2 regions of the Sutcliffiella sp. FSL R7-0096 genome follow, and region 2 is predicted to be linked to the other one. Evidence: a T-box and tRNA genes for the amino acid it is inferred to sense, from the RefSeq annotation. Region 2 holds a T-box; the other holds one or more tRNA genes.
The links. The T-box of region 2 lies ahead of leuS (leucine--tRNA ligase). A T-box ahead of a tRNA ligase gene usually reads a tRNA of that ligase, here a tRNA-Leu.

Region 1 (3,261 bases), 1.2 Mb from region 2:
CTGCAATCCGAACTGAGAACGGTTTTATGGGATTGGCTCGACCTCGCGGTTTTGCTGCCCTTTGTACCGTCCATTGTAGCACGTGTGTAGCCCAGGTCATAAGGGGCATGATGATTTGACGTCATCCCCACCTTCCTCCGGTTTGTCACCGGCAGTCACCTTAGAGTGCCCAACTGAATGCTGGCAACTAAGATCAAGGGTTGCGCTCGTTGCGGGACTTAACCCAACATCTCACGACACGAGCTGACGACAACCATGCACCACCTGTCACTCTGTCCCCCGAAGGGGAACGTCCTATCTCTAGGAGTGTCAGAGGATGTCAAGACCTGGTAAGGTTCTTCGCGTTGCTTCGAATTAAACCACATGCTCCACCGCTTGTGCGGGCCCCCGTCAATTCCTTTGAGTTTCAGTCTTGCGACCGTACTCCCCAGGCGGAGTGCTTAATGCGTTAGCTGCAGCACTAAAGGGCGGAAACCCTCTAACACTTAGCACTCATCGTTTACGGCGTGGACTACCAGGGTATCTAATCCTGTTTGCTCCCCACGCTTTCGCGCCTCAGTGTCAGTTACAGACCAGAAAGTCGCCTTCGCCACTGGTGTTCCTCCAAATCTCTACGCATTTCACCGCTACACTTGGAATTCCACTTTCCTCTTCTGCACTCAAGTCCCCCAGTTTCCAATGACCCTCCACGGTTGAGCCGTGGGCTTTCACATCAGACTTAAAGGACCACCTGCGCGCGCTTTACGCCCAATAATTCCGGACAACGCTTGCCACCTACGTATTACCGCGGCTGCTGGCACGTAGTTAGCCGTGGCTTTCTGGTTAGGTACCGTCAAGGTGCGAGCAGTTACTCTCGCACTTGTTCTTCCCTAACAACAGAGCTTTACGACCCGAAGGCCTTCATCGCTCACGCGGCGTTGCTCCATCAGACTTTCGTCCATTGTGGAAGATTCCCTACTGCTGCCTCCCGTAGGAGTCTGGGCCGTGTCTCAGTCCCAGTGTGGCCGATCACCCTCTCAGGTCGGCTACGCATCGTCGCCTTGGTGAGCCGTTACCTCACCAACTAGCTAATGCGCCGCGGGCCCATCTGTAAGTGATAGCCGAAACCATCTTTCAATAAAGAACCAGGAGGTTCCTTATATTATCCGGTATTAGCTCCGGTTTCCCGAAGTTATCCCAGTCTTACAGGCAGGTTGCCCACGTGTTACTCACCCGTCCGCCGCTGACCTTTCAAAAGCAAGCTTTTAAAAGGTCCGCTCGACTTGCATGTATTAGGCACGCCGCCAGCGTTCGTCCTGAGCCAGGATCAAACTCTCCAATAAAGAGTCTGAGCTTTTGCTCAAAATTTGCTAGCTTGTGTTACTTAAATCATTTTGTTAATCCCGTAGGATTAACGTTATGACGCTGTTGTTTTGTTTAGTTTTCAAAGATCATTTACTCGAAAGTTCTGTTGGTGGAGCCTAGCGGGATCGAACCGCTGACCTCCTGCGTGCAAAGCAGGCGCTCTCCCAGCTGAGCTAAGGCCCCATTGTATAAAGTTTCCTGCTGGTCGGGAAGACAGGATTTGAACCTGCGACCCCTTGGTCCCAAACCAAGTGCTCTACCAAGCTGAGCTACTCCCCGATAATGGCGCGCCCGAGAGGACTCGAACCCCTAACCTTTTGATCCGTAGTCAAACGCTCTATCCAATTGAGCTACGGGCGCTTATAAATGAAAGTCATTTTACTGCTGTAAAAAAATCTGGTGCCGAGGACCGGAATCGAACCGGTACGGTAGTCACCTACCGCAGGATTTTAAGTCCTGTGCGTCTGCCAGTTCCGCCACCCCGGCAAATCTGTTGGAGCGGAAGACGGGATTCGAACCCGCGACCCCCACCTTGGCAAGGTGGTGTTCTACCACTGAACTACTTCCGCTAATATAAAATTACAATGCGGGTGAAGGGACTCGAACCCCCACGTCAAAGACACTAGATCCTAAGTCTAGCGCGTCTGCCAATTCCGCCACACCCGCAAGATAAATGGTGTGCCATGAAGGACTCGAACCTTCGACCCTCTGATTAAAAGTCAGATGCTCTACCGACTGAGCTAATGGCACGCAATAAAAGTGGTTTTATGCAATTCAGTTGACCATAACTTCGTTATGTCTATGTTAAGGAAAATGGTGCCGGCGATAGGAGTCGAACCCACGACCTACTGATTACAAGTCAGTTGCTCTACCAACTGAGCTACACCGGCATATTAGGGATGATTATTTTCACTAACGTGAAAAAATCTAATTATTTTCACTAGTGTGAAAAAATATGGTGGAGGATGACGGGATCGAACCGCCGACCCCCTGCTTGTAAGGCAGGTGCTCTCCCAGCTGAGCTAATCCTCCATATATCTGCCTGGCAACGTCCTACTCTCACAGGGGGAGATCCCCCAACTACCATCGGCGCTGAAGAGCTTAACTTCCGTGTTCGGTATGGGAACGGGTGTGGCCTCTTCGCCATCATTACCAGACATATTCAGTTGAAGGTTGAACCTTCAAAACTAGATAATGTGTTCGTATCAAGAATTCATATCGTTCACTTATTTCAATTGTTGGGTTAAGTCCTCGATCGATTAGTATTCGTCAGCTCCACATGTCGCCATGCTTCCACCTCGAACCTATCTACCTGATCATCTTTCAGGGATCTTACTTACCGAAGTAAAAGGAAATCTCATCTTGAGGGGGGCTTCATGCTTAGATGCTTTCAGCACTTATCCCGTCCGCACGTAGCTACCCAGCTATGCCTTTGGCAAGACAACTGGTACACCAGCGGTGCGTCCATCCCGGTCCTCTCGTACTAAGGACAGCTCCTCTCAAATTTCCTGCGCCCACGACGGATAGGGACCGAACTGTCTCACGACGTTCTGAACCCAGCTCGCGTACCGCTTTAATGGGCGAACAGCCCAACCCTTGGGACCGACTACAGCCCCAGGATGCGATGAGCCGACATCGAGGTGCCAAACCTCCCCGTCGATGTGGACTCTTGGGGGAGATAAGCCTGTTATCCCCGGGGTAGCTTTTATCCGTTGAGCGATGGCCCTTCCATGCGGAACCACCGGATCACTAAGCCCGACTTTCGTCCCTGCTCGACTTGTAGGTCTCGCAGTCAAGCTCCCTTGTGCCTTTACACTCTGCGAATGATTTCCAACCATTCTGAGGGAACCTTTGGGCGCCTCCGTTACTCTTTAGGAGGCGACCGCCCCAGTCAAACTGCCCACCTGACACTGTCTC
Region 2 (3,261 bases):
CTATTGCATTGTTCTCTATGGGACTTGGAATCTAATATTTACTTCGAAGGGAGTTTGGGGCATTGGTTAAAGATAAAGTTGTTCTCATCACCGGAGCAGCCCAAGGAATAGGATACGAAATAGGAAAACGTTTTGCCGAAGCTGGAGCAAAAGTTGTTTTGACTGATCTGAATGAGGAGAACGTTGTAGAAGCAGGAGAAGGCTTGAACCGTCTGGGGTTCACAGCAATGGGTTTACGTTGTGATGTAACTTCGGAAGAAGAGTTGAAATCTGTGATTGATGCAACGGTCTCTGAGTTTGGACGGTTGGATGTACTGATAAATAATGCAGGATTGCAATATGTATCTATGATTGAAGAATTCCCTACAGAAAAATTCGAGTTACTGACACGAGTCATGCTTGTGGCACCTTTTGTCGCTACAAAGCACGCTTTTCCGGTCATGAAAGCCCAAGGGTTCGGGAGGATATTAAATATGGCTTCCATTAACGGCTTGATCGGATTTGCAGGGAAGGCAGCATATAACAGTGCCAAACACGGAGTCATTGGTTTGACAAAAGTCTCTGCCTTAGAGGGAGCCGCCGATGGAATCACTGTTAATGCATTGTGCCCTGGGTATGTGGATACTCCGCTAGTCCGAGGACAGCTGAAGGATCTGGCAGAGACACGGAAGGTACCGTTGGAAAAAGTATTGGAAGAGGTCATTTACCCACTTGTCCCGCAGCGCAGACTGCTGCAAGTGAAGGAGATTGCCGATTATGCAATGTTTTTAAGCAGCGACGCGGCTGGAGGCGTTACCGGGCAAGCAGTCGTGATAGATGGTGGATATACGGTGCAATAATCTTTTGATGGGTTGAGTCTCAGGTTACCACTTTTTAAGGAAGGTGGAACCTGGGGCTTTTTGTATTTAAACTCTAATATGTAGCTGTCGAAAAATAAAATCAATTTTTTTGATCTATTAGTTGCATAATTTTTCCTCCGCACATATAATAAAACTAATTAATCAATTATATTTGATATAAGAAGGAGGGAAGAATATGAACACACATCCATATACACTTTCAAAATTGAACGAACAAAGAGTAGAGAGCTTGCAACATGACAGCCGATTGGCAATGGAATCTAATGGAAGAAGAATAAACATGATCAGCTATCTGCAAAACTTATATGCCCAAGTTATCAGACACAGCCAGAGTCAACAAAAAGATCCATGCTGTGCACAAAATTAATTTTGTATAATAAATCAAAAAATATTGATTTAACACAAAGGAGGAAAAGATATGTTCTCATTTTTAAAAAAGAAAGAATCCAACTGTTGTGAAGTGGAAATCATAGAAGTGAAGGAAGACCGCGTATGTTGTGAAGAAGTGAAAAAAGAGGATTGCTGCAACGAAAGCCAGAACGAAAAGGTATCATCCTGTTGCTAAAGCTACTGTGACATGGCATGGAATACATTTCCGAAAAACGTTTATAATGGATAGGGAAAATACCCCTTGCAGTTTTTAAGCAAATTCATTACAATACAAACTAACAACTAAAATTTATACGTTGAAAAGGATTAGTAGTGGACGAAACGAGCATAGAGAGTTGACGGGTGGTGGAAGTCAACAAACGATCGTACATGAACTCGCCTTGGAGTAGCAAGTGTGAACCCTTCATGCAGAAGGTAGTAATATTTCGCCGTATCATCCGCGTTAAGGATTCGAGTGATTGTCATGGTGTAGCTGTGACAATAATCTGGGTGGTACCGCGGTAGGTTAAGTATATTCAAACCTCTCGTCCCTTTATTGGGATGAGGGGTTTTTTGTATTTATCGGCTGTTTTTTAAAAATTATTTTTACGTTAAAGTTAAACATTTGAGTGGATTGGAGCATAAGGCGAGTGCCTGAAGCGTAAAGAAACGATCAAACTTCAAATAAACAAACAAATTAATGAAGAATAACAGCCTATCCATTTGAATTATCAGGAGGAAGAAAAGATGTCATTTCACCATCAGTCCATTGAAATAAAGTGGCAAAAGTATTGGGAAGAAAATAAAACATTTAAAACACACGAGGAAAAAGGGAAAGAGAAATTCTACGCACTAGACATGTTCCCTTACCCATCCGGCGCAGGCCTGCACGTAGGTCACCCGGAAGGTTACACAGCAACAGATATCCTTTCACGCATGAAGCGTATGCAAGGACAAAATGTCCTGCATCCAATGGGGTGGGATGCATTCGGTCTACCTGCAGAGCAATATGCTTTGGATACAGGAAACGATCCTGCAGAATTCACAGAGCAAAACATTAACACATTCCGCAGACAAATTAAGTCCCTAGGATTCTCCTATGATTGGGACCGTGAAGTAAACACAACAGATCCTGAGTACTATAAATGGACACAATGGATTTTCTTAAAGCTTTACGAAAAAGGCTTGGCATATGTGGACGAAGTCCCTGTAAACTGGTGCCCTGCACTAGGTACGGTTTTAGCAAATGAAGAAGTAATCGACGGGAAATCAGAGCGTGGGGGCCATCCCGTAGAACGCCGTCCGATGAGACAATGGATCCTTAGAATCACAGAATACGCAGATCGACTATTGGAAGACTTGAACGAGTTGGATTGGCCAGAAAGCTTGAAGGATATGCAGCGTAACTGGATTGGCCGTTCGGAAGGTGCGAATGTACATTTCAGCATCGACGGGACAGATGAGAACTTCACCGTTTTCACGACACGTCCGGACACACTTTTCGGCGCCACTTATGCAGTACTGGCTCCAGAGCATCCGTTAGTGAAAAAAATCACAACTGATGAGCAGCGTGACGCAGTAGAAGCCTATATCGCAAAAGTCCAAAGCAAGAGTGACCTTGAGCGTACTGAACTTTCCAAAGAAAAATCCGGTGAGTTCACGGGAGCATTTGCTGTAAACCCTGCTAACGGCGAGAAATTGCCAATCTGGATTGCCGATTACGTATTAATGAGCTATGGAACTGGTGCCATCATGGCAGTGCCTGCTCATGACGAGCGTGACTGGGAATTCGCAACGAAGTTTGACCTTCCTATCGTAGAAGTGGTTGCAGGTGGCGATGTTTCCAAGGAAGCCTATACAGGTGATGGCGAACACGTTAACTCCGATTTCTTAAATGGCCTTGGTAAAGATGAAGCGATTTCCAACATGATCGAATGGTTAGCTGCTAATGCAAAAGGCGAAAAGAAAGTATCCTACCGCCTTCGTGACTGGTTGTTCAGCCGTCAGCGTTACTGGGGCGAGCCGATTCCAA

Region 1: it encodes a tRNA-Leu, which carries the amino acid that the T-box ahead of leuS (leucine--tRNA ligase) is inferred to sense. The anticodon was not compared.

The regions. Positions count from the first base shown of each region.
Region 1 is NZ_CP152003.1:100,759-104,019, reverse strand. Features, by position in the region: rRNA gene MKY77_RS00555 (16S ribosomal RNA) at 1-1,322, opposite strand, end outside; tRNA gene MKY77_RS00550 (tRNA-Ala) at 1,452-1,527, opposite strand; tRNA gene MKY77_RS00545 (tRNA-Pro) at 1,547-1,623, opposite strand; tRNA gene MKY77_RS00540 (tRNA-Arg) at 1,628-1,704, opposite strand; tRNA gene MKY77_RS00535 (tRNA-Leu) at 1,742-1,830, opposite strand; tRNA gene MKY77_RS00530 (tRNA-Gly) at 1,839-1,913, opposite strand; tRNA gene MKY77_RS00525 (tRNA-Leu) at 1,930-2,010, opposite strand; tRNA gene MKY77_RS00520 (tRNA-Lys) at 2,019-2,094, opposite strand; tRNA gene MKY77_RS00515 (tRNA-Thr) at 2,159-2,234, opposite strand; tRNA gene MKY77_RS00510 (tRNA-Val) at 2,301-2,376, opposite strand; rRNA gene rrf (5S ribosomal RNA) at 2,385-2,501, opposite strand; rRNA gene MKY77_RS00500 (23S ribosomal RNA) at 2,584-3,261, opposite strand, start outside.
Region 2 is NZ_CP152003.1:3,824,750-3,828,010, reverse strand. Features, by position in the region: gene MKY77_RS19645 (GntP family permease) at 1-35, shown strand, start outside; gene MKY77_RS19640 (3-hydroxybutyrate dehydrogenase) at 63-839, shown strand; gene MKY77_RS19635 (hypothetical protein) at 1,036-1,227, shown strand; gene MKY77_RS19630 (hypothetical protein) at 1,279-1,425, shown strand; T-box leader at 1,538-1,785, shown strand; gene leuS (leucine--tRNA ligase) at 1,977-3,261, shown strand, end outside.